Regions from separate parts of the Micromonospora sp. NPDC051924 genome, predicted to be linked through region 1. Evidence: riboswitches for the same ligand, from Rfam matches in the RefSeq annotation. Region 1 holds a riboswitch; the other holds the start of a gene.
What was found. A riboswitch is a leader RNA that binds a small molecule or an ion and turns the genes downstream of it on or off. The one in region 1 is predicted to bind ZMP and ZTP.
Positions count from the first base shown of each region.

Region 2: linked by a shared signal. The riboswitch ahead of ACZ6S5_RS23950 (glycine hydroxymethyltransferase) and the one ahead of ACZ6S5_RS17700 (bifunctional 5,10-methylenetetrahydrofolate dehydrogenase/5,10-methenyltetrahydrofolate cyclohydrolase) in region 1 are both predicted to bind ZMP and ZTP.

Region 1 covers NZ_JBVJJA010000020.1:35,557-49,929, forward strand. The annotation lists gene gcvP (aminomethyl-transferring glycine dehydrogenase) at 1-314, shown strand, start outside; gene ACZ6S5_RS17635 (DUF5999 family protein) at 440-640, opposite strand; gene ACZ6S5_RS17640 (chorismate-binding protein) at 764-1,960, shown strand; gene ACZ6S5_RS17645 (AraC-like ligand-binding domain-containing protein) at 2,021-2,989, shown strand; gene pip (prolyl aminopeptidase) at 2,996-3,943, opposite strand; gene ACZ6S5_RS17655 (MarR family winged helix-turn-helix transcriptional regulator) at 3,995-4,498, shown strand; gene def (peptide deformylase) at 4,549-5,058, shown strand; gene ACZ6S5_RS17665 (GNAT family N-acetyltransferase) at 5,234-6,007, opposite strand; gene ACZ6S5_RS17670 (winged helix-turn-helix transcriptional regulator) at 6,032-6,394, opposite strand; gene ACZ6S5_RS17675 (malonic semialdehyde reductase) at 6,491-7,090, shown strand; gene ACZ6S5_RS17680 (sulfite exporter TauE/SafE family protein) at 7,101-7,874, opposite strand; gene ACZ6S5_RS17685 (endonuclease/exonuclease/phosphatase family protein) at 8,061-8,840, shown strand; gene ACZ6S5_RS17690 (hypothetical protein) at 8,986-9,984, shown strand; gene ACZ6S5_RS17695 (alpha/beta hydrolase) at 9,959-10,987, shown strand; gene ACZ6S5_RS17700 (bifunctional 5,10-methylenetetrahydrofolate dehydrogenase/5,10-methenyltetrahydrofolate cyclohydrolase) at 10,994-11,872, opposite strand; ZMP/ZTP riboswitch at 11,886-11,969, opposite strand; gene ACZ6S5_RS17705 (hypothetical protein) at 11,967-12,992, opposite strand; gene ACZ6S5_RS17710 (acyltransferase family protein) at 13,117-14,373, shown strand, end outside.
Region 2 covers NZ_JBVJJA010000033.1:4,457-18,829, forward strand. The annotation lists gene ACZ6S5_RS23910 (class I adenylate-forming enzyme family protein) at 1-711, opposite strand, end outside; gene ACZ6S5_RS23915 (SGNH/GDSL hydrolase family protein) at 1,060-2,340, shown strand; gene ACZ6S5_RS23920 (cytochrome P450) at 2,408-3,625, shown strand; gene ACZ6S5_RS23925 (alpha/beta hydrolase) at 3,635-4,612, shown strand; gene ACZ6S5_RS23930 (alpha-hydroxy acid oxidase) at 4,605-5,756, shown strand; gene ACZ6S5_RS23935 (aminotransferase-like domain-containing protein) at 5,705-7,078, shown strand; gene ACZ6S5_RS23940 (hypothetical protein) at 7,090-7,341, shown strand; gene araB (ribulokinase) at 7,383-9,029, shown strand; gene ACZ6S5_RS23950 (glycine hydroxymethyltransferase) at 9,186-10,604, opposite strand; ZMP/ZTP riboswitch at 10,623-10,712, opposite strand; gene ACZ6S5_RS23955 (hemerythrin domain-containing protein) at 10,790-11,290, opposite strand; gene ACZ6S5_RS23960 (S8 family peptidase) at 11,403-12,887, opposite strand; gene ACZ6S5_RS23965 (NAD(P)H-hydrate dehydratase) at 13,036-13,899, opposite strand; gene ACZ6S5_RS23970 (histidine phosphatase family protein) at 13,883-14,373, opposite strand, start outside.

The sequences.
Region 1 (14,373 bases):
AGCCGACGGAGAGCGAGGACCTGGCCGAGCTGGACCGGTTCTGCGACGCGATGATCGCCATCCGGGCGGAGATCGACAGGGTGGGCTCGGGGGAGTGGCCGGGCGGCGACAACCCCCTGGCGAACGCCCCGCACACCGCGGCGATGGTGTCGGGCGACGAGTGGCCGCACGCGTATCCGCGGTCGGTGGGGGCGTACCCGGCCGGGGTGGACCGGGCGGGGAAGTACTGGCCGCCGGTGCGGCGGATCGACGGCGCGTACGGCGACCGGAACCTGGTCTGCTCGTGCCCCGCGCCGGAGGCGTTCGAGAACTGAAGGTGGCGGGTGCCGGGGCGGTTGTCGGGCCGCCCCGGCGCGTCGTCGACCTGGGAAGAGTGCCCCCGCCGGTGGGGACCGGCCTGGGTCGACGACGCACGCTGCGGTTACGCAGCGTGGTGAAATCAGGCGACGAGGGCGTGTCGGGCGGGGCCGCGGTGCGGGGCGATGCTGCTGCCGTCGGGGAGTAGTTCTCCGGTGTCCTCGAAAACGATCACACCGTTGCAGAGCAGGCTCCACCCCTGCTCACGAAAGCAGGCGATGACACGGGCGGCTTCTCGGTCCGTCGCCTCAGCGGAGGGGCAGGTGGGTAGGTGCTGGCACATCGGGTTCTCCGGACTGTGGGGGCACTGTGTCATGGTTCACATGACCAGTGACGCACAGTACCAAGCGAAACCGCGCGTCATCGAGCAAGGTTGCGGCTTGTTCACCCAGAATCGGCTGAACGGATGAGCAAGAACGGACCAGACGGCGTGGAAGCGCTCCCAATGAGATTCATCGACATCCCCGCGGCACCCGCCGAATGCCGGGACCGACTCACCGAACGGGCCCGCCTGCAGTGGTGGCCCGCCGACGGCGGCGACCCGGCCGCCCTCGCCGAGGAGTTCCTGGCCGAGCACGGCATCGACCTGCGGGACGTGTCCCGACCCGCCGGCCACGATCGCGACGGCGTGTGCGGCGCCGCCGTGTATCTGTCCGCCGCCGCCGGCGCGCGCACCGCCGGCGGGTCACCCGGCGCGGCCAGCCCGGTGCCGGCCCTGCCCGACCTGGTGGTCGTCGTCTACGGCCACGCCGACCGGCCGGCCACGCCACCCGCCGACCCCGTTGCGGGCGGGTGGTGGCTGGGGGACTGGCGGGACAGCTGGACGCCCCGCGCGCACGCCGACGCCGTGGAGGCGGTCCGCGCCGCCATCGGCCGCGGCGACGTCTACCAGGTCAACCTGGTCGGCCACGCCGCCGCCCCGTACACGGGGGACCCGCTGCCCGCCCTGGCCCGCCTGGCCGCCCTGCCCGGCGCCCGCTACGGCGGCACCCTCGCCGGGCTCGGCTGGGCGATCGGCTGCGCCTCCCCGGAAACCCTGATCGCCCTCGAGGACGGCCGCCTGGTCACCCGGCCGATCAAGGGCACCCGGCCGGCCACCGGGACCGGACGGCGCGAGCTGCTCGCCTCCGCCAAGGAACGCGCCGAGCACGTGATGATCGTGGACCTGGAACGCAACGACCTGGCCCGGGTGGCCCGCACCGGCTCCGTGCGGGTCGACGACCTGTTCGCCGTACGCCGGTGGTGTGACCTGTGGCAGGCGGAGTCGACGGTGTCCGCGGCGCCCGCCGACGGGCTGGGCCTGGCGGCGCTGCTGCGCGCGGTCTGCCCGGGCGGCTCGGTGACCGGCGCGCCGAAGCTGGCCGCGCTGGCGCGGATCGCCGCGCTGGAGCCGGTCGGCCGGGGCGCCAGCATGGGCGCGCTGGGTTGGGTCGGCCCGGGTCGGCTCGACCTGGGCCTGACCATCCGCACCGCGGCGGCCGACGCCGAGCGGCTGCACCTGTGGGCCGGTGGCGGCATCACCTGGGGCAGTGACCCGGCCGCCGAGGTCGCCGAGGCCGCCGCCAAGGCCGCCCCGGTGCGCGCCCTGCTCGCCGCCGGCTGAACGCGAGGCTTCTGCCACAATCGGCGTGATCATGGACGGGTTGGAGGTGGCAGGGGACCGATGCTGGTCAACCACATGGTGGACACCACGCTGCTGCCCCCGTCCGACCGGTTCGCGTTCTGGCACCAGCTCGTGGCGCAGGAGACCGCGCCCGCGCACATCAGCAGCGCCCACCTGGACGACTTCGTCGCGTACGCCCGCGCCATCGAGCTGGGCCGGGTGCGGCTGACCGCCCTGCGCTACCCGTCGCTGAACTCCACCCGCCCGGCCCGGCTGATCCGCCGCACCGAGGCCGACCTCTACCAGCTGGCGCTGCCCGTCACCGGGCGCAGCGCGCTGAGCCAGGACCGCCGGGAGGCGCAGATGAGCGCCTCGGAGTTCACCTTCCTGGACACCTCCCGGCCGCACGTGGCCACCCACACCACGGTCGGGCCCGGCCTGGCCGCCACCATCACCGTGCAGATCCCGCACCGGGAACTGCCGTTGCCCCCGGACCGGGTCCGCCGGGTGCTGGCCGCCCGGATCCCCACCGACCGGGGCATGGGCATCCTGCTGGCCCAGTACGTGCGGCGCATCGCCACCTGTCCCGAGCAGTACGACCCGGGCGACGCGGGGATGCTCGGCGCGGTGGTGGTCGACCTGATCGCCGCCACCCTCGCCCAGCACCTCGACGCCGAGACGGCCCTGCCGCCGGAGGTACGCCGGCGCGCGCTGCGCGAGCGGGTCAGCGCCTTCGTCGACCTGCACCTGGCGGATCGCGCCCTGACCCCGCAGGCGGTCGCCGCCGCCCACCACGTCTCGCTGCGCACGCTGCACCGGCTCTTCGCCGACGAGTCGGCCAGCGTCACGGCGCTGATCCGGTCCCGGCGGCTGGAGCGCTGCCGCCGGGACCTGCGCGACCCGCTGCTGGCCGACGAGCCGGTGCAGATTGTCGCGGCCCGCTGGGGCTTCCCCGACAAGGCCCACTTCAGCCGCGCGTTCCGGGCCGCCTACGGATGTTCGCCCGGGGCCTGGCGGGCCGGGCGGTGAGCCGGGTCAGGCGCGGGCGAAGGCGTCCAGGGCGGCGACCACCCGCTCGCCGACCCCGTGGCCGCTGCCGTGGCCGCCGGACTCGACGATCTCCAGGCGGGCGTCCGGCCAGTCCCGGGTGAGCTGCCAGGCGATGTCCGGCGGCCCGCTGACGTCGAGGCGGCCCTGCACCAGCACGCCGGGGATGCCGGCGAGCTTGCCGGCGTCGCGCAGCAGCTGCCCGTCCGGCATGAACCCGAGGTTGCTCCAGTAGTGGGTGACGATCCGGACGAGGGCCGCCCGGAACACGGGGTCGGCGTAGCGGGGGCTGGGCTTGAACCCGCCGGCGAGGGAGACGTGCACGTCCTCCCAGACGCACCAGTCGATCTCGGCCTGTTCCCGCACGCGCGGGTCCGGGTCGTTGACCAGCCGGGCGTACGCGGTGGGCAGGTCGCCGTCCCGGTCGGCCTCGGGCACGCCGTCGCGGAACCGGGCCCACTCCTGCGGGAAGACCCGCCCCATGTCCCGGGTCACCCAGTCGATCTCGCGGCGGGTGTTGGCGACCACGCTGAACAGCACCAGCGCGGTGACCCGGTCCGGGTGCCGCTGGGCGTACGCGAGTGACAGCGAGGAGCCCCAGGAGGCGCCGCAGAGCAGCCACCGGTCGATGCCCAGGTGCTCGCGCAGCCGTTCCATGTCGGCCAGCAGGTGCGCGGTGGTGTTCACCGACAGGTCCACCGCCGGGTCGCTGGCGTGCGGGGTGCTGCGGCCACAGCCCCGCTGGTCGAACAGGACGATCCGGTAGGCGGCCGGGTCGAACAGCCGCCGCCAGGACGGGGTGGCGCCGGAGCCGGGGCCGCCGTGCACCACCAGGGCGGGCCGGCCGTCCGGGTTGCCGCAGGTCTCCCAGTGGATCCGCTGGCCGTCGCCGACGTCGAGCAGGCCCTGCGCGTACGGCTCGATCGGTGGATACATTCCGGTCCCCTCCCACACACCAGATACAACAGCGCTGTTACATTAGCGGACGTGACCGCCACCCCCGACCGTGAGGCCCTGGGCACCCTGCTGCGCCACGTCCTGGAACTGCTCGACGGCGACGTCGCCGCCGTCTACGCCGACCTCGACCTGGCCGACTACCGGCCCCGCTTCTCGCCCCTGGTCCGGGTGCTGCTCGCCGGCGGGCCGCTGGCCATCCGCGACCTCGCCGCCCGGGTCGGCGTCACCCACTCCGCAGCCAGCCAGACCGTCGCCCAGATGAGCCGCGCCGGCCTGGTCACCCTCAGTCCCGGCGCCGACGCCCGGCAACGCATCGTCACCCTCACCGACCGGGCCCACGCGCTGCGACCGATCGTCGAGGCCGAGTGGGCGGCCACCACCACCGCCATGCGCCGGCTCGACGCCGAGCTGCCCGTGCCCCTGGCCGACGAGCTGTACGCGGTCCTCGCGGCGCTGCGCCGCCGCCCGCTGCGCGACCGGATCGCCGACACCGGCCTGGCCCCGGGACGGGCGACGGGAACCCCGGCCGGCTGACCGGCGGGTGCGCGCACCGGCGAGGGTAACGGCCGGTTAGCCTTCCGGGCATGACTATGCGCCCGATCCGGATCATCGGCGACCCCGTGCTGCGCACTCCTTGCGAGCCGGTGACCAGCTTCGACGCCGAACTGCGCGCGCTCGTGCAGGACCTGATGGACACGCTGCTGGGCGCGCCCGGCCGGGCCGGGGTGGCCGCGCCGCAGATCGGGGTGAACGCGCAGGTGTTCGTCTACGACGCCGACGGGCACCGGGGCCACCTGATCAACCCGACGCTGGAGCTGTCCGACGAACTGCAGGACGACGACGAGGGCTGCCTGTCCATCCCGGGGCTGTACTTCCCGACCGCCCGGGCGATGCAGGCCACCGCGCACGGCGTCGACCAGCACGGCGAGCCGCTGACCATCGCCGGCCGGGGTTTCCTGGCCCGCGCCCTGCAGCACGAGACCGATCACCTGCACGGCCGCCTCTACGTCGACACGCTGCGCGGGGAGACCCGCCGCCGGGCGCTGCGGGAGATCCGCGCCGGCCGGTTCCACTCGCCCAGCCGCGGTCTCTGACGCACGCCGGGGTGACCGGACGCGCCGGCCACCCCCGCCCATGATCACCGCGTCGCCGCGCAGCGTCACCTTGTAGTCGATGTCGCCGGTGCCGTCCTTGACCCGGGACTGCGCACCCGGCACCTGCACCAGCCTGATCTTGGTGTCGGCGGGGAGTCGACGATGTCGGTGCCCGTCACCGGCGGCGGTGCAGCCCGCACTCGATGAAGTCGGCGACCCGGGTGAAGCCGAGCCGCTCGTAGAGGCGTACGGCGGCGGTGTTGTCGGCCCGGACGTTGAGCGTCACGTGGTCGACGGTGTCGCGCAGCCGGGCGCAGAGCGCGGCCACCGCGGCGGCGGCCAACCCCCGACCCCGGGCCCCCGGGTGGGTGGTGACGTTGCCCAGGGCGGCCACCCGCCAGGTGGGCGACCAGACGTGCACCCCGGCGACGGCCACCAGGTCGCCGTCGGCGCGGATGCCCACGTACTGGCCGGTGTCGAGCATTCGCGGGTCGAACCAGTTCCCCGGGTACGCGGCGGCGTAGAGCGCGTGCAGCGCCGGCAGGTCGGCGCGGTCGAGCACCTGCCCGGCGGGGGTGACCCGGGCCAGCCGGTCGGGGTCGGTCAACGCCATCCGGTGGTGTGGCGCGGCGTCGGCCAGCTCGTACCAGCGGGCGACGGTGGCGTCCAGGCCGGGGGACAGGTGCGCCCACAGCCGGGCGGGCAGCACCGGGGCCGCCTCGGTCAGCAGCGCGGCCAGGTCGTCGGTGCGTTCCGGCGGGGCGAACGCCAGCAGGGTCGGCAGCTCGACGCCGTGGTAGAGCAGGGCCACCTGGTCCTCGCGGCGGTACCAGGAGGTGTACGGCCAGAAGAAGTCGTCCAGGTCACCGAGCTGGTAGGCGTGCAGCACCGGGTCCCGGCCCAGCAGCTCGGCCAGGACGGCCCGGTCGTGTTCGGCGCGTACGGGCACCTGAAGATGATCACACAGCGGTGCTCAGCAACCGCCGGCGCGTCCCGGCTGGTCGGGCAGGTTCTCGTGCGCCCAGCGGCCGAGCGCGTCCAGGGCCGGCAGCAGGGCGGCGCCGCGCTCGGTGAGCTCGTAGCTCACCCCGACCGGCGGGCCCTCCCGCACGGTGCGCGAGACCAGGCCCACGCGGCACAGCTCGCCGAGCCGGTCGGACAGCACCGACTCGCTGATCCCGGGCAGCGCCCGGCCCAGCTCGGCGAAGCCGGCCGGCCCGGTGGCGAGGGTGCCCAGCAGCACCCCGTTCCAACGCTTGCCGAGGAAGGCGAAGGCGCGGGCCAGCCCCTGGTCGCACATGCGGGGCTCGCCGCCCACCTCCGGCCTGACTGTCACCCCACCAGGATACGCGCTACCCTCATCCCGGAAGGCACTACTAAAAAGCTAGCCCCTCCCGATGTCGGAGGAGCGAGCCTGGAGCAAGGAGCCGATATGAGCGATTTCATCAGCCTGCATCCCGAGGCGCAGGCCCAGCTGTTCACCGACGCCCGCACCGCGAACACCTTCACCGACGAGCCGGTCAGCGACGAGCAGCTGCGCGCCATCTTCGAACTGGCCAAGTACCCGCCGACGGCCGCCAACACGCAGCCGCTGCGGGTGCTGTTCGTCCGGCCCGGGCAGGCCCGCGAGCGGCTGCTGACCCACATGAGCGAGGGCAACCAGGCCAAGACCGCGTCCGCGCCCGTCGTCGCCGTCCTCGCCGCGGACACCGACTTCCACGAGTTCATCCCGCGGGTCTTCCCGATCCGCCCGGAGATGCGCGACAGCTTCGCCGCCGACGCCGTCGCCCGGGAGGGGATGGCCCGGTTCAACGCCACCCTGCAGATCGGCTACTGGCTGCTGGCCGTCCGCGCCGCCGGCCTGGCCGCCGGCCCGATGGGCGGCTTCGACGCCGACGGCCTCGACAAGGAGTTCTTCGCCGACACCAGCTGGAAGTCCCTGCTCGTGGTCAACATCGGCAAGCCCGGCCCGGACGCCTGGTTCCCCCGGCTGCCCCGCCTGGACTACGACGACGTCGTCCGGCACGCCTGACCCGGCCGGGTCAGGCCGCCATCCACTGGTCGTAGCCCAGCTTGCCCACCAGGGCCAGCACCACGACCAGCAGCACCACCCGCACGAAGCCGGAGCCGCGCCGCAGCGCCATCCGCGCGCCCAGCGCGGCTCCGGCGACGTTGCACACCGCCATCGCCGCGCCCAGCAGCCACCACACGTGCCCGGTCGCCGCGAACACCACCAGCGCACCCAGGTTCGTGCCCGCGTTGACCACCTTCGCCATCGCCGAGGCATGCACGAAGTCCGCCCCCACCAGCGTGGTGAACGCCAACACCAGGAACGTGCCGGTGCCCGGGCCGATCAGCCCGTCGTACAGGGCGATGCCCAGACCGGCCACCGCGACGACCGCCACCGCCCGCGCCGGCGTCCGCCGCTCCGGCAGGGACAGCACACCCAGCCGCGGCCGAGTCAACACGAACACCGCCACCGACAGCAGCACCACCAGCACCACCGGCCGGTACGCGCCCGCCGGCACCGCCCCCGCCAACGCCGCGCCCACCCCGGCCGTCAGCACCGCCAGACCCGCCGACGGACCCGCCACCGCCCAGTCCAGCTTCGTGCGCCGGGCGTACGTCAGCGCCGCCGTCGACGTGCCGAAGATCGCGGCCAGCTTGTTCGTGCCCAACGCCGTGGCCACCGGCACCCCCGGCGCGGCCACCAACAGCGCCGGCAACAGCAACAGCCCACCACCACCGACCACGGCGTCCACCCAGCCCGCCATGGCCGCCGCGGTCAACAGGGTGGTCAGCGAGACAGGATCCACGGGCGGCCATTCTTCCCACCACCACCGCCCCGACGAGACCGCCTGTGGCCAGGCTCACCGCCGCTCAGCGCCCCCGGCGCCGCCGCAACCACAGGCCCGCCGAGGCCACCGCCACGAAAACCAGCACCGAACAGACCAACGCCTTGAGCACCCGGCAAGCCTGCCATGCGGACGTAGGGTGTGCAGGTGCGCCTGGCCACCTTCAACCTGCTGCACGGCCGCTCCCTCACCGACGGGCTCGTCGACCCCGACCGGCTCGCCGCCGCCGTCGCCGCGCTCGACGCCGACGTGCTGGCCCTGCAGGAGGTCGACCGGGACCAGTCGCGCAGCGGAAACCTCGACCTCACCGCCATCGCCGCCCGCGCCCTCGGCGCCCCCGAACACCGCTTCGCCGCCGCCGTCGTCGGCACCCCCGGCGAACAGTTCCGCCCGCTCACCCACGACGACGACGGGCACGGCGAACCCCTCTACGGCGTCGGCCTGGTCAGCCGCTATCCGGTCCGCTCCTGGCAGGTCATCCGCCTGCGCCCGGCCCCCGTCCGATCCCCGATCTACGTGCCCGGCCCCGGCGGGGGACTGGTGCTGCTGCGCGACGAACCCCGCGTCGTGCTCGCCGCCGTGCTGGACACCCCGCACGGCCCGCTGACCGTCGCCGCCACCCACCTGTCGTTCGTGCCCGGCTGGAACATCCTGCAGCTACGCCGCGTGGTCCGCGCCCTGCGCGCGCTGCCCGCCCCCCGCATCCTGCTCGGCGACCTGAACCTGCCCGCCGGCCCCGCCAGGCTGCTGTCCCGCTGGACGCCCCTGGGCCGCCGCCCCACCTACCCGGCCGGGCAACCCCGGGTCCAGCTCGACCACGTCCTCGCCGACCGGCAGGGCCTCGACCGGCTACCCCCCGTCACCGCCGTCGACACCCCACTGTCGGTCATCTCCGACCACCGGCCGCTGGTCGTCAACCTCGGCTGAGCATTCTTCAGCGCACTCCCAGCCGCCCCCCGGGCGCCGCACAGCCGCGCGGATCAGAATCAGCCTCGCCGTGCCCCGGTCGGGCGTTCCCCACCGGCCGCAGCGGCGCCCGTGATAACGATGGTGCGACGACGGGAGGCACGAGGTGTCGCTCACCGGCATACCGCTGCTCGCCCTGGCCACCACCGCCACCATCACCGCCGCGTGCGCCACCGCACACGGCTGGCGCCGGGTACGCCGGGCCCGGCTGCTGCTGCGCCCCACCGCCGTCCTGCTCACCGAACTGCTCGTGCTGCTCACCGTCGGCCTGGCCGTCAACCGGCACGAGCAGTTCTACACCTCCTGGCACGACCTGCTGCCCGCCGGCGGGAACACCACCACCGGCCACGACGACCGGCCCGGACAGCTCGACCGCTGGCTCACCCACCGGGCCCCCGGCCCCGACACCCCGATCACCTTCGACTGGCGCCCCACCGGCTGGCAGAACTGGCACCTGAACACCCCACCCACCGTGGCGGTGCCCGCCGGCTACCTGCGCCACCCCGGCTGGCGGTACCCGGCCGTCCTGGTCGTCGGCGACGACGACCGGTGGACCCCCGCCGAAGAAGCCGACGCCACCCGCGCCGCCGCCACCGCCGGCCCCGCCGTACTCGTGTTCACCCGACCCGCCGCCACCGTCGACCCCGGCGTCCTCGCCGGCGCCGTACCCCTGAGCCTCACCCGCGACCTGCGCGTCACCGGCCACACCTGGGCCCTGGTCGCCACCACCCGGCGGCGGGCCCTCGCCGACGCGGTCGTGCACACCGCGCCCGACCGCTACCCGGCCCTGGCCCTGGTCGACGACGCCACCCTCCGCACCCCGCCCACCCTCGGACCCGCCGCCCTCGCCGGCCTACCCACCGGGGAAGCCCTCGCCGTCACCGCCCCCACGGCCACCGCCAGCAACCCCGTCCGCCTCGCCGCCGGCCCCGACCGGGGCCTGCCCGCCGCCCTGCGGTGGGCCTGCCAGCAGACCCCGGCCCCCCTGGCGGCCCCCGCCCCGCTGATCCCACCCCCGCAGCGGTCCCGGCACCCGCACCCCCACCCACCGGCCATCCCACCCTCGACGGCAGGCGCCCGTGTCACCCGACAGCCTTCCCGCTGAACTCACCGCGGTCGCGCTCGCCGTCACCGCCGCCGTGCTCCTCGCCGCCACCTGGGACACCCGGCACGGCTGGCGGCGGCACACCGTCCGCGCCGCCGCCGGACTGCTCTGCCTCACCACCGCCGCCGCGGTCGCACTGACCTGGGTCAACCGGCAGAGCGCCACCTACACCACCTGGGCCGACCTGTTCGGCCGGCCCGACGCCGCCACCGCCACCACCGCCGCCGACGGACACCACGGCGGCCGGGTCGTCACCGTCACCGTCCCCGGCACCGCCAGCGGCCTCAACCTGCCCATGTACGTCTACCTGCCGGCCGCCTACGACACCCACCCCCAGCAGCGGTTCCCCGTCATCGAGGCGCTGCACGGCTACCCCGGCTCACCCGCCGGCTGGCTGCAACTGCTCGACGCCCCCGGCCACCTCGACCGGGAGATCGCCGCCGGCCGGATGGCCCCCACCGTCGTGCTGTTCCCGTACCAGACACCCAACACCATGATCGACACCGAATGCGTCAACCTCACCCACGGCCCGCAGAGCGAAACGTTCCTCACCGTCGACGTGCCCGCCTGGGCCAGCAGCCACCTGCGGCTGCGCGCCGACCGCAACGCCTGGGGCCTGACCGGCCTGTCCGCCGGCGGCTACTGCGCCACCAACCTGCTGCTGCGCCACCCCGACCGGTACGCCGCCGCCGCCAGCCTCTCCGGCTACGCCGAACCCGGCCTCACCATCGGCGACGGCACCGAACACACCCTCAACAACGACATCTGGCGGCTGCAGCACCTGCCCCGCCCCGCCGTCGCCCTCTACCTGTCCTGCGGCCGCGCCGACCGCAACGCGCTACGCGACACCCGCGCCCTCAGCCGACTCGCCCGCCCGCCCATCTCCCTCACCACCAGCTACGTCGACGGGGGCGGCCACAACCCGTCCACCTGGCGGGCCGTCGAGGCACCCGCCTTCGACTGGCTCTCCACCTGGCTGGGCCGCCCCGTCACCACCGGGTAACCGCGCTCAGCCCAACCCGACCGCCCGCTGCGCCGCCCGCACCGCATTGCGGAACAACATCGCCACCGTCGTCGGACCGACCCCACCGACCCGCGGCGTGATCGCCCCCGCCACCTCGGCACACCGCTCGTCCACGTCCGGCAGCAACCGCCGCCCCTCGTACCGCACCCCACCGCCGACCACCACCGCGCCCGGCCGCACGTGCTCCGGCTGCACGATCCCCGGCACCCCCGCCGCCGCCACCAGGATCTCCGCCCGCCGGGTGTACCGCGGCCAGTCCGCCACCCCGGTGTGCACCACCGTCACCGCCGCGTTCGCCGTCGGCCGCTTCTGCGCCAGCAACATCGCCAACGGCCGGCCCAGCGTCGCACCCCGACCGAGGATCACCACCCCCCGGCCGGCCACCGGCACCCCGTGGAACGCCAACAACGCCTCGATCCCCGCCGGCGTGCAGGGCAGGGGACCGGGCAGCCCCAACGCCAACCGGCCCATGTTCACCGGGTGCATGCCGTCGACGTCCTTGTCCGGGTCCAGCACCGCCAGGGCCCGGTCATAGTCCAGATGCCCGGGAATCGGATACTGCACCAGCACCCCGTGCACACCCTTGTCGGCGTTGAAATCCTCCAGCACCGCGTGCAGGTCCGCCTGCGACGCCGACGCCGGCAGGTGCACGTGCGGCGAGTCGAACCCCAGCTCCGCCGCCTGCCGCTGCTTGATCCGGATGTACCCGGCGCTCGCGTCGTCGTCACCCACCAGCACCGTCGCCAACGCCGGCGTCACCCCCGCCGCGCGCAGCGCCGTCACCTGATCAGCGACCTCCGCCAGCACCTGCTGCGCCACCGGACCGCCGGGCAGCAACCGAGCCGTCGTACCCGAAGAAGACATGCCACACCTCGCCCGCGGAGGCCCAGGCGGTCGACCTCCACGACGAAGCTCCCCGATGGTTGCTGCCATCCCCGTGCCGCCAGTCGCGTCCGCCTCAGCCTGCCACACCACGCGCCGCGATCGCATCCGCCACCGCCTGCCACCCCGGCAGCGCCGCCAACAGGGCATCCGCCCGGCGCCGCCGATCCGCCGCCGACGCCACCCCCAGATCCGCCACCACCGCCTCGAACGCCGGCCGCAACACCCGCTCCCGATCGGGGGCGTCCGCCGCCAGGATCGCGTGACACCGCGCGTACGTCACCACGATCCAGAACATCGCCTCCCGGTGCGCGCCCGCCCCGACCAGCTCCGCCGCGCCGTCCACCACCACCGGCCGGCCCGCCGCCGTGACGTCCGCACTGAACGGAAACCGGGTACGCGCCACCCGCGCCGTCTCGTCGAACGTCACCGCCAGCCCGGCCAGATGCTCCCGCACCCGCTCCGGACCCACCCCACCGCCGTCCAACGTCGCCAGCAACCCCGGATACCGGTCGGCCATCCCGTACCCGGCCAGCACCTCCCGGGCCCGCACGTACCGCCGCCGCACCGTCGGATCCCGCACCCCCGCCACCACCGGCAACAACGCCAGCACCGACGTCGGAAACACCCACCCCAGCACCTGCTCGTGCAGCGGCGCGTCCCCGTCCAACCGGCTCAACCCCGCCTCGATCCGCCGGCGCACCCCCGCACAACGCCGCCGCACCCACACCGGATCCGCGTACCCCGCCGACACCCGCTCCCGGATCGCCGCCAGCCGCCCCGTCGGATCCACGATCAGCGTGTCGGTACGGAAGAACGGCGCGAACACCCACGACCCGAGCACGTCCCACGGCCCACCCAGCTCCTCCCAGGTGACCGCACTGACCTCCAACAACACCCCCCGATGCCGGAACTTGCCCACCTTCCCGCCCGGGCCGTCCCGCACCAGCAGCACATCCACGTCCGACGACGCCGGCAGCACCGCATCGTCCGGCACCCCCACCGTCGACCCGCTGAAGAACGCCCCCCGTACCCCCGAATCCCGCCCGGCCCGCTCCCGCACCCAGTCCACCGCCACCGCCCGCGCGTCACCCACCCGCATCCGGAAAACGACTCCCTTCCCGTCGGACAAAGCCCCACCGAACGCCCGCCGCCTCTGCGAACATGAAGCCCCGACCCGCACCAGCAGCCCCACACCGCGCCACACGCACGAACAGGAGCGGGGCATGGACCGCGTGCGTCAGCTCGCCACCCGGACGCCGGCCGGCCGAGAACGGTACATCGACCTGCTCCGGGCGGCCGCCATCATCCTCGTGGTCTACGGCCACTGGACCGACACCGTCCTCGCCTACGACCGCGCCGGTCACGTCACCGGCTACTCGGCAACCCCCGAACTGCGGTGGGCACACCCACTGACCTGGCTCTTCCAGGTCATCCCCGTCTTCTTCCTCGTGGGCGGCTTCGCCAACGCCGCCTCGCTCACCCGCACCCGGGCCCGCGGCGGCACCGCCACCGACTGGCTGCTGGACCGCAGCGCCCGGCTGATCCGCCCGACCACCGTACTCGTCGCCACCCTGCTCGCCGGCAGCCTGCTGGCCCGGCTGCTCGGCAGCGACCCCACCGAGACCAGGACAGCGGTCGCGTTCGCCACCATCCCACTGTGGTTCCTCTGCGCCTACATCGCCGTCGTCGGCCTCACCCCCTGGATGTACGCGCTACACCGCCACCTCGGACTCCTCGTACCCCTGCTGCTGGTGGCGCTGGTCGCCGCCGGCGACCTCGGCCGCCTGCACGGCCACGGACCACTGTCCGCAGGCAACTTCCTCTTCGGCTGGCTGGCCATCCACCAGATCGGCTTCGCCTGGTACGACACGACCGCCACCACCGACAGCGAACGACGCGGCCTCCTCACCCGACGGCTACCGATCGGCCGGCCACTCGCGGCCACCCTGACAACCGTGGGTCTCGCCGCCCTGCTCCTGCTCACCGTCGTCGGCCCGTACCCGGTCAGCATGCTCACCACCCCCGGCGAGCGGCAACTGGACAACTCCTCACCGCCGAGCCTCGCGCTGCTCGCCCTGGCAACCCTCCAACTCGGCATCATCCTGCTCCTGTACCAGCCCGCGCAGCGATGGCTACGCCGCCGCAGACCCTGGCGCGCGGTCATCGCAGTGAACGCCGTCGTCCTGACCATCTTCCTCTGGCACATCAGCGCCGTGCTGCCCCTGACCGCCGCGCTCAACGCGGCGCACTGGCTGCCCGCTCCACCCGTCGGCACGGGAACCTGGTGGGCCTGGCGGATCCCCTGGCTGGTGAGCCTCACCATCATCATGCTCGGACTACTGGCCGTCGTCGGCCCGATCGAAACCCGCGCCAGCACTCACCCGCGCAAGACCACCCCCGACCACCCGCACGGAAGCCGGACGGGCCGCCGCCGCACCACCCTCACCCTCGTCGGCTACGCCGGGGTGGTCCTCGGCCTC
Region 2 (14,373 bases), on a different contig from region 1:
GTCCCACCGGTCGCGCAGGAACAGCACCCCGCCGGTGAACAGGTTGAACAGGGTGGTGATCTGGCCGCTGGCCAGCCACATCGGGGAGTGCGACAGGTGCCGCAGCAGCGGGAAGCCGGCCGCCCGGAAGTCCGCGGCCAGCGCGAGCACCTGCCGGTAGAAGCTCTCCCGGTGGTGCACCAGCTTGGGCGTGCCGGTGGTCCCGCTGGTCTGCAGGAACGATTCGGGAGCGGGCACGTCGGCGGGCAGGTCGACCGCCGCGGCCAGGTCGGTGGTGAGGTCCGGTCCGGCGCCGCCGGGGCCGAGGCAGAGCACCGGTACGCCCGACAGCCCGGCGGCGATCTCCGGTCCGAGCGAGTCGCCGTCGCGGGCGTCGTACACGAAGGCGTCCGGGCGGGCGAGGGCGACGAACTCGTCGACCTCCCGTCGGGAGGTGACCGGGGCGACCCACATGGTCCGGCAGCCGAGCAGGTGCAGGGCGAGCTGGAGCAGCGGGCCCTCGACGGCGTTGCCGAGCATCACCAGCACCGCGTCGCCGGGCCGTACGCCGTGCCGCAGCAACGCACCAGCCAGGCCGCGTACCTCACCGGCGACCTGTGGGTAGGTCAGCCGCCGGCCGCCGCCGACGAGCGCCTCGCGGTCGCCGAAGCCGGCGAACAGCTCCAGCGCCCGGTGCACATAGGACGTCGGTCGGTCGGCGCCGTCAGTCATCGCAGAGCTCCCATCGTGATCGGGCGGCGGCCGGCGGGGATCCGCCCGCGCAGGCCGCCGGGAACGGCGTCCGGGCAGGTCAGGGCCGGGACGCGACGACAGGTGCCAGGGTCGGCGACCGCACCGCCGCCGGTTCCGAGGGTAGGCACCTCGCGTCCGGACAGGACAGAGCCGAACGGTGCCCGCCGGCACCCCGAAGGCATTCGATCATGTCGATCAGGTTGATTGACGCTCGTCTTCGTGGACGGCTAGTTTCCGGTCCATCACCCAGGCATCGTTGTCGATCCGACCGTGCCCGGGGCTGCCGACGATGGAGGATCAATGCCGACCCCGAAGAGATGGCACGTCATAGCTTCCGCCGCCACGCTGCTGATCGCCGGCACCCCGGCGGTCACCGCGAGCGCCGGCCCCGCCGACACCGACAGCGCCCTGCGTGGGCGCAGCGAATGGGCGGCGAGCTGGGCCGCGGCGGTGACCCGCGGCAACACCGTGGGCCTGACCAACACCGGCCTGAACAACCAGAGCATCCGGATGACCGTGCAGACCACCGTCGGCGGCGACCGGCTCCGGGTCCGGCTGACCAACCTCTACGGCGAGCAGGCCGTGAAGGTCGGCCACGCCACCGTCGCCCGGCCCGACACCGGCACCGAGGACCGGTCCGACATCGACCCGGCCACCGTCCGGGAGCTCACCTTCTCCGGCGCCACCTCGGCCACCATCAACAAGGGCGCCGAGCTGCTCAGCGACCCGCTGGACTTCCCGGTCGACGAGCAGGAGGACCTGGTCGTCACGGTGTACTTCCCGGTGCTCACCGGCCCGGTGTCGTTCCACGGCCAGTCCCGGGTCACCAACTTCATCGGCGCCACCGACCTGACCACCGCCGCCGGCGGCGCGGGCTTCACCATCAAGCCGAACTGCTGCTGGATGTTCCTCTCGGGCGTCGACGTGGAACGCCGGATGAGCCCCGGCGCGGTGGTCGTCCTCGGCGACTCCATCGGCGACGGCAACGGCAGCACCGTCAACGAGGACCGGCGCTGGCCGGACCTCCTCGCCAAGCGGCTCATCGACGCCCGGCCCGAGGTCCGCACCCCCGGCGTGCTGAACATGAGCCTCTCCGGCAACCGGCTCAACCACGAGGGCACCGAGCCCGGGGCGGGCGGCTTCCCCGGCTACTACGAACTCGGCCCGAACGCCCTGGCCCGGCTCAACGAGGACGTCTTCCCGCAGACCGGGGTGCGCACCCTCATCACCCATCTGGGCATCAACGACATCTGGATGAACGGCGACAGTGCCGAGAGCATCATCGCCACCCTGCGGCAGATCAACCAGCAGGCCAGGGAGCGCGGCCTGACCAGCCTGGTCGGCACCGTCACCCCGTACGAGGGCAACGGCGGACCGGGGGTGTGGACGGAGGAGAAGGAGGCCACCCGGCAGGCGGTGAACGCCTGGCTGCGTGGCGCGGGCACGGCGGAGTTCGACGGCGTGCTCGACTTCGACGCCGTGCTGCGCGACCCGGCGCACCCGAGCCGGCTGCTGCCGGCGTACGACGCCGGGGACCACATCCACCCGAACGACAGCGGCGCCCAGGCCATGGCGGACGCCGTACCGCTGCGACTGCTCGGCCTGTGACACCAGGCGGGGGCGGCGTCGGCACCACGCCGCCCCCGCCGCCTATTCCTGGGGAGGAACCACCGCCGTGGACGTCGACGAGATCCTGACCGGCCTGTACAGCGAGCAGGGCCGGCAGAACCCCTACCCGTGGTACGCGGCCCTGCACGAGCACGGGCCGGTCCACGCGATCCCGATCCGCGCCGAGCACAGCACCATCACCGCCGTCGCCGGCGGCTACGACCTGGTCGACCAGGTGCTGCGCGACCCGGAGTGGTACAAGGGCTTCCCGCCGGGCTGGGAGCAGCAGGATATCCTGCGTACCTTCCTCAGCTCGATGATGTTCATCAACCCGCCGGACCACACCCGGATGCGGTCGGTCTTCGCGAAGACCTTCACCCCGCGCCGGCTGGGCGCGCTGGAGCCGGTGATCGTCCGGGTCGTCGACGAGCGGCTGGACCGGATGGCCGAGGCCGGCGCCGGCGGGGCCGAGGTGGACTTCGTCGCCGACTTCGCGTACCCGGTCCCGGCCCTGGTGATGGCCGAGTTCATCGGCCTGCCGCAGGCGGACCTGGCCTGGTACCGGCAGCGGGTCGACTGGATCGACGAGTACATGGACGTCGCGGGCAAGACCCCGGAACGGCTGGCCCGGGCCAACCAGGCCGCCGAGGAGCTGCGCGCCTACTACCGGGACCTGATCGCCCACCGGCGGCGGCAGCCCGGCGCGGACCTGATCAGCGGGCTGGTCGAGGTGCTCGACGCCGGCGGGGTGGAGCTGACCGAGGAGGAGCTGATCAGCAACCTGATCGTGCTCTTCAACGCCAGCTTCGTCACCACCGTCTACATGTTCAGCAACGGCCTGCCGCTGCTGCTGGCCCACCCCGAGGTGGTCGCCGCGCTGCCCGGCGACGACGCGCTGGCCCGCGGCTGCGTGGACGAGATCCTGCGGATGGAGAGCCCGGTGCACTTCCTGGCCCGCTCCGCGCCGCGCGACACCGAGCTGGGCGGCGTGCCGGTCAGGGCGGACGAGAACGTGCTGCTGCTGATCGCCGCCGCCAACCGCGACCCGGCCCGCTTCCCCGACCCGGACCGGTTCGACCCGCACCGGGACGGCCCGCCGTCGCTCGCCTTCGGCGTGGGGCTGCACTTCTGCCTCGGCTCGGCGGTGTCCAAGCTGGAGGGCCGGCTCGCCCTGCCCCGCCTCTTCGCCCGCTTCCCCCGCCTGCAGGTCACCCGGGACTTCACGTACAGCGGCAGCCTCTTCCTGCGCGGCATCGACAAGCTCTTCGTCACCACCGGCAGCTAGGAGTCCACCATGGCCCTCGACCCGCAGGTGGTCGCGTGGCGGGCCGCCCGCGCCGCCGCCGGCACCGCACCGCTCTACACCCAGACCCTGGCCGAGGCCCGCGCCGCCGACCTCGCCGCGATCCGTGCCGGCTCCGGCGCGGTCGAGCCCGTCGCAGCGGTACGCGACACGCAGGTCCCCGGCCCGGACGGGCCGCTGCCGGTACGGATCCACCGGCCGGCCGGAGACGGCCCGCTGCCCACCCTGGTCTGGTTCTTCGGTGGCGGCTGGACGCTCGGCAGCGTGGACACCGCCGACGGGATCTGCCGACGGCTGGTCAACGCCACCGGCTGCCAGACCGTGACCGTCGGCTACCGGCTGGCCCCCGAGCACCGCTTCCCGGCCGCCGTCGACGACTGCTACTCCGCGCTGCGCTGGCTCGCCGCGCACCCCGACGAGGCCGGTGTCGACCGGGACCGGCTCGCGGTCGGCGGGGACAGCGCCGGCGGCAACCTCGCCGCCGCGGTCACCCTGCTGGCCCGCGCCGACGGCGCTCCCCGGCTCGTCGCCCAGCTGCTGGTCTACCCGAACACCGACCAGCGGCCCGGTCCGGCCGCGGCCGACGAGGACCCGCTGCTGTTCAACCGGCACTCCGTCGCCTGGTACCGGCAGCACTACCTCGCCGACCCGGCCGACGCGGCCCACCCGCTCGCCTCGCCGCTGCTTGCCGAGGACCTCGCCGGGTTGCCCCCGGCGCTGGTCATCACCGCCGAGCACGACCCGCTGCGCGACGAGGGGGAGCGGTACGCCGCCCGGCTGCGGGAGGCGGGCGTCCCCACTGCGGCGACCCGGTACGCCGGCATGGTCCATGGCTTCTTCGCCATGCCCGGGGTGTTCGACGCCGGCCGGCGGGCCCAGGAGCAGGCGGCGTCCTTCCTGCGCGACCGGTTCGGCCTGACGTCGGTCGGGACCGCCGGCCCGGTGGCGGACGGGGCCGAGCATGGCTGAACCGGCAGTCACCGACCCGCCCGTTCCGCCGCCGGCCGCCGAGCCCCCGGAGCCGGCGGGGTTCGTCCCGCCCGCCAGCCTGGCCGAGTTCGCCGAGTTGGCCCGGGCGGTGCTGCCGGCGGCGGTGTGGGACTTCGTCGAGGGCGGCAGCGGCGCGGAGACCACCCTCGCCGCCAACCGGGCCGCCCTGGACCGGGTGGCGGTGCTGCCCCGGGTGCTGACCGGCGTGGACACCCCGCGTACCGGGGCGGCACTGCCCGGCGGGACGTCCGCCCTGCCGGCCGCGGTCGCGCCGATGGCGTACCAGAAACTGCTGCACCCGGACGGCGAGGTGGCCCTGGCGGCCGCCGCCCGGATCGCCGGCGTGCCCTACGTGGCCAGCACCGTGGCCAGCACGCCGCTGGAGGAGGTGGCGGCGGCCGGCGGCGCGGTGTGGTTCCAGCTCTACTGGCTGCGCGACCGGGGCCGGGTGGCCGATCTGGTGGACCGGGCGCAGGCGGCCGGCTGCGCCGCGCTGATGGTCACCGTGGACGTGCCGGTCCTCGGCCGGCGGCTGCGGGACGTGCGCAACGGCTTCGCGCTGCCGGCGCACGTCAGCGCGGCCAACCTGGCGGGCGGCCGGGACGACCTGGCCCACCGGGGCGCGCCCGGGAGGTCCGCGGTGGCGGCGCACACCGGCGCCGTCTTCCACCCCGCGATGAGCTGGGCGGACCTGGCCTGGCTGCGGGAGCGTACGCCGCTGCCGCTGGTGGTGAAGGGCGTGCTCGACCCGCGCGACGCGGTGCGCGCGGCGGAGGCCGGCGCGGACGCCGTGGTGGTCTCCAACCACGGCGGCCGGCAGCTCGACGGCGCCCCGGCGTCGGCGACGGTGCTGCCCGAGGTGGCGGCGGCGGTGGGGGAGCGGTGCGCGGTGCTCTTCGACGGCGGGGTGCGCAGCGGCACCGACGTGCTGCGCGCGCTCGCCCTCGGCGCGGCCGGCGTGCTGGTCGGCCGGCCCCTGCTCTGGGCCCTGGCGGCCGGCGGCCGGGTCGGCGCCGAGGCGGCGCTGGCGCTGCTCGCCGCCGAGCTGCGGGACGCGCTCACCCTCGCCGGCTGTGCCGACCCGGCCGCAGCGCGGCACCTGCGCACCCTGATTGGAGGCTGACCGTGGAGCCGGTGGACCTGACTGTGGCGGCGCTGCACGCAAGCGTCGACGACCCCGCGCTGAACTCGATGAACTTCCTCAACGAGGTGGCGCAGCACTACCCGGACGCGGTGTCGTTCGCCGCCGGGCGGCCGTACGAGGAGTTCTTCGACGCGGGCGTGCTGCCCGCGCACCTGGACCGGTTCCGCCGGCACCTCGCCGACGACCTCGGGCTGCGCCCGGTCCAGGTGGACCGGACCCTGCTCCAGTACGGCCGGACCAAGGGCATCGTGCACCACCTGATCGCCCGCAACCTCGCGGTGGACGAGGGGATCACCGTCGACCCGGAGACCATCGTGGTGACCGTCGGCTGCCAGGAGGCGATGTTCCTGGTGCTGCGGGCGTTGCGCGCCGGGCCGGCGGACGTGCTGCTCGCCGTCGCGCCCACGTACGTGGGGCTGACCGGGGCCGCCCGACTGGTCGACCTGCCGGTGCGCCCGGTCACCGGCGGCCCGGCCGGGATCGACCTGGCCGACCTGCGGGAGCAGCTGCGCCGCGCCCGGGCCGAGGGGCTGCGCCCGCGCGCCTGCTACGTGATGCCCGACTTCGCCAACCCGTCCGGGGTCAGCATGGACCTGGCCCAGCGGCGGCAGCTGCTCGACCTCGCCGCCGAGGAGGAGCTGCTGCTGATCGAGGACAACCCGTACGGCCTCTTCCCGGCCGGCAGCGCCGAGCGGTTGCCCACCCTCAAGGCGCTGGACACCCGGCGCCGGGTGGTCTACCTGGGCTCGTTCGCCAAGACCGTGCTGCCCGGCGCCCGGGTCGGGTACGTGGTCGCCGACCAGCGGGTGGCCGGTTCGGACGGGACGGCCGGGCCGCTCGCCGACCAGCTCGCCAAGATCAAGAGCATGGTCACCGTGAACACCTCGCCGATCGCGCAGGCGGTGATCGGCGGGGCGCTGCTGGCGCACGACTGCTCGCTGGTGGCGGCGAATGTCCGGGAGCGGGCCGCGTACGCCCGCAACCTGCGGCACCTGGTGGACGGCCTGGCGCGCCGCTTCCCGGCCGGCGGTCCGGTGCGCTGGAACGTCCCGGCCGGCGGCTTCTTCGTGGTGGTGACCGTGCCGTTCGAGGTGGACGACGGGTTGCTGCACCGTTCCGCCCGCGAGTACGGGGTGCTCTGGACCCCGATGGCCCACTTCTACGACGACGGCGCGCCGGTGAACGCGCTGCGGCTGTCGGTCAGCGCGGTCACGCCGGACCGGATCGACCTCGGGCTGGACCGGCTCGCCGCGTTGATCACCGACGAGCTGGCCGCCATCCGGCCGATGGTCCGTCCGTAGATAATGGACCGATGGTTGCCTGGGAGTACGCGTTGCTGGTCCGCCGCTATCAGGGGCAGGGCCGCAACTTCCACGTCTCGTTCGTCTGGTACGCCCCGGACGGGTCGCGCACCGACGTGACCGCGTACGGCGACACGGCCATCGCGCACCTCAACCGGGTCGGCCGCGAGGGCTGGGAGCTCGTTTCCGCCGCCGAGGACGTGAACAACGTGCAGGGCAGCACCGAGGTGCACCGCTACCACCTGAAGCGGCCCCTGCGCTGACCGACTAGCCTGGCCCCCCGGCGGTGGGGGAGGGAGCCACGGTGGGTCGGTACGTCGTCGGGTTGGACTTCGGGACGCTCTCCGGGCGGGCCGTCGTGGTGGACGTGGCCACCGGTGCGGAGCTGGGCAGCGCGGTCCACGAGTACCCGAGCGGGGTGCTCACCGAGTGGCTGCCGGACGGGTCGCCGCTGCCACCCGACTGGGCCTTGCAGGACCCGGCCGACCACCGCGAGGTGCTGCGCCGCGCGGTGCCCGCCGCCGTCCGCGCCGCCGGGATCGAGCCGGCCGACGTGGTCGGCATCGGCCTCGACGCGACCTCGTGCACGCTGCTGCCCACCCGCGCCGACGGCACCCCGCTCGCGGAGCTGACCGTGCTGCGCGCGCGGCCGCACGCCTGGCCGAAGCTCTGGAAGCACCACGCCGCGCAGCGGCAGGCCGGCCGGATCACCTCGCTGGCCGCCGCCCGGGGCGACTCCTGGCTGCCCCGCTACGGGGGCCGGGTGTCCGCCGAGTGGCAGCTCGCCAAGGTGCTCCAGGTGCTGGAGGAGGACCCGGAGGTCTTCCACCGGGCCGAGCGGTGGATCGAGACCGCCGACTGGCTGGTCTGGCAGCTCTGCGGACGGGTGACCCGCAACGCCTCCGCCGCCGGCTTCAAGGGCCTGCGCCAGGACGGGCGGTACCCGGGCCCGGAGTTCCTCGCCGCGCTCCACCCCGAGCTGCCCGCGCTGCTGCCGAAGATCGACGGGCCGGTGCTGCCGCCCGGCACCCGGGCGGGTGGTCTCACCCCTCGGGCGGCCCGGTGGACCGGACTGCCGGAGGGCGTCGCGGTGGCCGTCGGCGGCATCGACGCCCACGTCACCGCGGCGGCGGCCGGCGCGGTCGCGCCGGGCCGGATGCTCGCCGTGCTCGGCACCTCCACCTGCCTGATCATGAATGCGGACGCCTGCCGGGAGGTCCCCGGCGTCTGCGGTGTCGTCGAGGACGGGGTGACCGCCGGCCGCTGGGGCTACGAGGCCGGACAGAGCGGGGTCGGGGACATCTTCGCCTGGTACCTGGACCGCGCCCTGTCCGCCGGGTACGTCGAGCAGGCCCGGCGGCGCGGCGTGCCGGTGCCCGAGCTGCTGGACGCCCTCGCCGCCGACCAGCCGGTGGGCGGGCACGGGCTGCTCGCGCTGGACTGGCACAGCGGCAACCGCTCGGTGCTGATGGACCACGAGCTGAGCGGGGTGCTGGTCGGGCTGACCCTGGCCACCCGGCCGGAAGAGATCTGGCGGGCCCTGCTCGAGGCGACCGCGTTCGGCGCCCGCACGGTCGTCGAGGCGTTCGAATCCGCCGGGGTACGCGTCGACGAGCTGACCGCCGCCGGTGGGCTGACCGCCAACCGGCTGCTGCTGCGTATCTACGCCGACGTGCTGCGCCGCCCGCTGCACGTGGTCGACGCCGCGCACCCGGCCGCCCTGGGCTCGGCGATCCACGCGGCAGCGGCCGCCGGGGCGTACCCCGACGTGGAGACGGCCTCGGCGGCGATGGCCGCGCCGCGCCGCGAGACCTGGTACCCGGATCCGGCCCGCGCCGCCGCCTACGACGAGCTGTACGCCGAGTACCGTGCCCTGCACGACCACTTCGGCCGCGGCGGCACCGAGGTCCTGCACCGCCTCCGCGCGCTCCGCCGCCGCGCCACGTCCTGACCGCCGCCGTCCGCCCACGGCCGGTGCCCACCTCGTCTGCGTCATCAAGTTTGCAGATGGAGAGAACCTGTTCCTGTCCTCCGGCGAGCACGCGCAGGGGCGAAAGCAGGCGCCCCGCGCCGGCCGGTGGGCCGGGCGGGGCGCCGGGAGAGGTTGTCAGCCGAGGTCGACGGCGGAGTAGAGGGGGAAGCCGGCCAACAGCTCGCTGGCCTGCTTGTTCACCTTGTCGGCCAGGGCTGGGTCGAGCACGTACTTCGCCTTGGACTCGCCTGGGGTGGTCTGGCTGAGCACGGTGTGGATCAGCTCGGCCGTGGTGTCCATCTCGGCGGTGCCCAGGCCCCGGGTGGTCAGCGCCGGGGTGCCGATCCGGATGCCGGAGGTGTACCAGGCGCCGTTCGGGTCCTGCGGCACCGCGTTGCGGTTGGTCACGATGCCCGAGTCGAGCAGCGCCTGTTCGGCCTGCCGGCCGGTCAGGCCGTACCCGGAGACGTCGATCAGCACCAGGTGGTTGTCGGTGCCGCCGGTGACCAGCTTCGCGCCCCGGCGCAGCAGCCCCTCGGCGAGCGCCTGGGCGTTGGCGACGATGCGCTGCGCGTAGTCGGCGAAGTCGGGGCGGCGCGCCTCGGCCAGGGCCACCGCCTTGGCGGCCATCACATGCGGCAGCGGGCCGCCGAGCACCATCGGGCAGCCCCGGTCGACCTGGTCGGCCAGCTCCGGGCCGCAGAGCACGAGGCCGCCGCGCGGGCCGCGCAGCGACTTGTGGGTGGTGGTGGTGACGATGTGCGCGTGCGGCACCGGGTCGAAGTCGCCGGTGAAGACCTTGCCCGCGACCAGGCCGGCGAAGTGCGCCATGTCGACCATGAAGGTGGCGCCGACCGAGTCGGCGATCTCCCGCATGATCCGGAAGTTGACCTTACGGGGGTACGCCGAGTAGCCGGCGACCAGGATCAGCGGCTTGAACTCGCGGGCCGCCTCGGCGACCTTGTCGTAGTCGATCAGGCCGGTGGCCGGGTCGGTGCCGTAGCTGCGCTGGTCGAACATCTTGCCGGAGATGTTCGGGCGGAAGCCGTGGGTGAGGTGGCCGCCGGCGTCCAGCGACATGCCCAGCATCCGCTGGTTGCCCAGCTCGCGGCGGAGCGCGAACCAGTCTGCCTCGGTGAGCTCGTTGACCTGCCGTACCTGGGCCTTCTTCAGGGCCGGCGACTCGATCCGGTCGGCCAGGACCGCCCAGAAGGCGACCAGGTTGGCGTCGATGCCCGAGTGCGGCTGCACGTACGCGTGGGCGGCGCCGAACAGCTCCTTCGCGTGCTCGGCGGCGAGCGCCTCGACGGTGTCGACGTTCTGGCAGCCGGCGTAGAACCGGCGGCCGACGGTGCCCTCCGCGTACTTGTCGCTGAACCAGTTGCCCATGGCCAGCAGGGTCGCGGGGGAGGCGTAGTTCTCGCTGGCGATGAGCTTGAGCGACTCGCGCTGGTCGGCCAGCTCCTGCCCGATGGCGTCCGCCACCCGCGGCTCGACGGCGCGGATCACCTCCAGCGCGCTGCGGAAGGCGGTGGACTCGGCGTTCGGCGACATGCGACCTCCTGATGACGTGCGGAAGGCCCAGGCGCTCGGCGTGCGTCCTTGCGACGGGACCGCTTCCCGATGGTGCTCCATCCCCACGCGCCAGTCACGGCCCGCGCCGATCCTACCGGGTACATCCCGGCGGGCGACACGTGACGGGCCCGACCGCGCAGGTCGGGCCCGTCAGGGGGTGGAGGTCAGGCGGTGGCGGCGTCGCGGGCGCTCCTGCGCGCCTTCGGGTCCTCGGGGCTGCGCGGGGCGTCGGGGCGCAGGGCGATCATCCGCTCGCCGATCTCCTGGAGCTGGTTACGGCCGAGCGCCTCGCGGACCTTCGGGAACCACTCCTGCTCCTCCTCCTCGACGTGATGCTCGACGTTCTCGATCAGCACCGTGGTCTTGGCGACGAACCGCTCGTCGGTGGCGTCCAGGCCGGCGAGTTCGGCGCAGAGCAGGTCCGCCACGTGGTGCTCCTCGTACGACTCGAGGATGTCGTCCTCCAGGTCGGGCAGGAGCCGGCGGATCTCCGGGTACATCACCTCGTTCTCGAGGTACGTGTGCACGGTGAGGGCGGCCAGGATCTCGTTCACCAGTTCCTGCCGGCGGGCGGCCGGGCCGTCCTCCGCCTTCTCGAACTCGCGGAACAGGCGGCGCATCTCCTTGTGGTCCTCTTTGAGCAGGACGATCGCGTCGGTGGACACCGGCACCTCCTCGTACGGGCTGTCGACGGTGATCCACTACCCGAGCGATGAGCGGCGAAACGGATGGGGCCCGGCGACGTGTCGCCGGGCCCCACCAGGGTTTCGCTACCGCCTACCTCACCACGTTGTACGCGTCGACCATGCCGGCGCCGTAGAACGAGTTACGCGCGCCGCCGGAGCAGGTCGCGTCGTACGCGTGCGGGCCCGACGAGATCAGCGGCACCGGGTTGTAGACGCCCTCCGGGCAGGACTGCGCCACCGACGTACCCTCCAGGAACGCCGCCAGCGCGCCCGGGGTCAGCCCGGGGTGCGCGGACAGCGCCAGCGCCGCGACGCCGGTGGCGTGCGGGCCAGACATCGAGGTGCCCTGCTTGTAACCCCACCCGTTGGTCTTGGTGGCGGTGTTGAAGGTCGTCGACAGGATGGCGTCGGTGAGGGTCGAGCGCACACCCTGGGTCCGGTACCGGGTGTCGCCACCCGGCGCCGTCACGTCCACCACGCCCAGACCGTACGAGGAGTAGTAGCTCTTCGCGCCGGTCGGCCCGACCGCGGAGACGGTCACCACGCCCGGAGCCTCCGCAGGGAGGTCCATGCAGGCGCTGGTCAGGTTCTCGCGCGCCTCCGGCGTCCCGTCGTCCGGGCTGCCGTAGTCGGAGATCTTGTGGGCCAGGTCGTAGTTGGAGTTGCCCGCGGACGCCACGTTGAGCACGCCCTTGGACTGCGAGAAGCGGATGGCCCGCTGCACGGCCTGCCACACCGGACGCTGGCGCGCGTCGTTGCGGCAGTTCAGCTCCCACGGGTCGATGTAGTAGCTGTTGTTGGTCAGCTGCATCCCGTGGGTGGCGGCCCACATGAACCCGCAGACCGCAGCCTCCGGGTAGATGTAGCCGTCGTCGTTGACCACCTTGACGGCGGCGACCTTGACGCCCGGCGCGATGCCGGTCACGCCGACGCCGTTGACGGCGGCGGCGATGGTGCCGGCCACGTGGGTGCCGTGGTCGCTGGTGGTCGGGTTCCACGCCGCCTCGGTGGTGTCGACGACACCGCCCAGGCAGGAGGTGCTCTTGTCCTTGGCGATCTGGGTCGCCAGGTCCGGGTGGCTGCTGGAGATACCGCTGTCCAGCACGCCGACGACGACGTTCGAGCTGCCGGTGGTCACCGCGTGGGCCTGCGGCAGGCGGATCATGTTCATGTCCCACTGCTGCCCGTAGAGCGGCTCCATGGCCGGGTCGCCGGTGGCGTTGGCGACGTCGGCCGCGGAGACCTCCACGGTCTCGCCCTCGTCGAGGGCGGTGCCCAGGCCGGTGGTGGCGGCGACCGACTCGACGCCCGCGCCCGCCACCTGGGTGGCGAATTCCGGGTTGGTCGAGCGGACGACGAGCACACCGATCTGGTCGTAGGTGGCCACGACGGTGCCGTTGGCGGCCGCCACGCGGGCGGCGGCCTGGCTGGTGTTGGCGCCCTGCGGGGCGAGGACCAGATACGAGGTGTCCGGTCCGGCGGCCGCCGCCGGAGCCAGCCCGCCGGTGAGGGCGAGGCCGACGCCGAGCGTCAGGGCGGACGCGGCGGCCAGTGTCTTGCGACGGAGGTTCTTCACACAGACTCCCAGGGGGCCGATCCGGCCGTGCCCCACTCCCTGGTGGGAAGCGGGCCGGCGGAAGACGAGCAGGTTGCTCACCTTCGATGGACCAGCGTAGGGAGGCCAATGTGGTGTTACACACATCCGAACGGACGAACAACAACCGTCAGACGGTGGCCAACGTGTATGGGATCTCGTCCAGCAGCTCACGGGCGAGGAAGCCGATCCGGCCGTACCGGGGGACCAGGCGTTGTCCGCTCACCGCGTGCGCGAACGCGGCCCAGCACGCGGCCTGCGCCGGCTCGGCGCCCCGGGACAGCAGGCCGGCGAGGAGTCCGGCGCGGACGTCGCCGCTGCCGGAGGTGCCGAGCCCGGCGTCGCCGCTCTCCTCCCGCCAGCACCGCCCGGCCGAGGTGGCGATGTGGCCGTAGAGGGAGACCACCGCGTCGTACCGGCGGGCCAGCTCGACCGCCTCCGCGTCCAGGTCGTCGCCCGGTTCGCGGTCGAGCAGGTGCCGGGCCTCGGTGAGGTTCGGCGTGAGCACCACCCTGCGGCCCGAGCCGACCAGCAGGTCCGGCTCGTGGCTGAGCGCGCCGAGCGCGTACGCGTCGAGCACCAGTGAGGCCTGGGGGCCGGCCGCGTCGAGCACCAGGTGCAGCAGGCCCCGGGTGGCGTCGATGTCCTTGAGGCCGGGGCCGACCGCCACCACGTCCGCCTCGGCCACCAGGCCGTCGAGCAGGTCGCGCGGGTCGCCCCGCACCGCGCCGTCGTCCGTCTCGGGCAGGCCGACCACCAGCGCCTCCGGCACCTGGATGCTCAGCGCGGCGGCGGTGGACTCGGCGGCGGCCAGTTGCAGCACGCCGGCGCCGGCGCGCAGCGCGGCCACCCCGGCGAGCAGCACCGCCCCGGGGGTGAACCGGGACCCGCCGACCACCAGCACCGTCCCGCGGGCCTCCTTGCCGCCGGTCGGCACGGGCAGCGCCCAGTCGCGCAGCAGTGCGGGGGTGATGACCTCAGACCGGCTCGGCATGGACCTCGTCCTCCCGGGTCGGGCGCGCGCCCTGCCGGTGCAGGTGGGCGACGTCATTGAACAGGTCCGGCGTCAACCGGCCGGCGTCGTCGGCGGACCAGCCGGTGACCGAGCAGTTGGCGATGACCTGCTGGCGGGTGAGCCCCATCAACTCCTCTTCGGTCAGCCCCTCCACCAGGTAGCGGAGCAGGAAGACCAGCGCGTCGTGGCCGAACAGCAGCACCCGCCGTCCGGCGTGGTCGCGGCGCAGGTCGCCGAGGAGGGCGCGCAGCCGCAGTGCCACATCGGTCCAGGACTCGCCGCCGGGCGGCCGGTAGTAGAACTTGCCCAGCCGGGCCCGGCGTTCCGCCTCGGCCGGGTAGCGGCCCCGCACCCCGTGGGGGGTGAGCCCGTCGAGGATGCCCAGCTCCCGGTCGCGCAACCGCTCGTCCCGGCTGACCGGCACGTCGGTGCCGGCCAGGGCCAGCTCGGCGG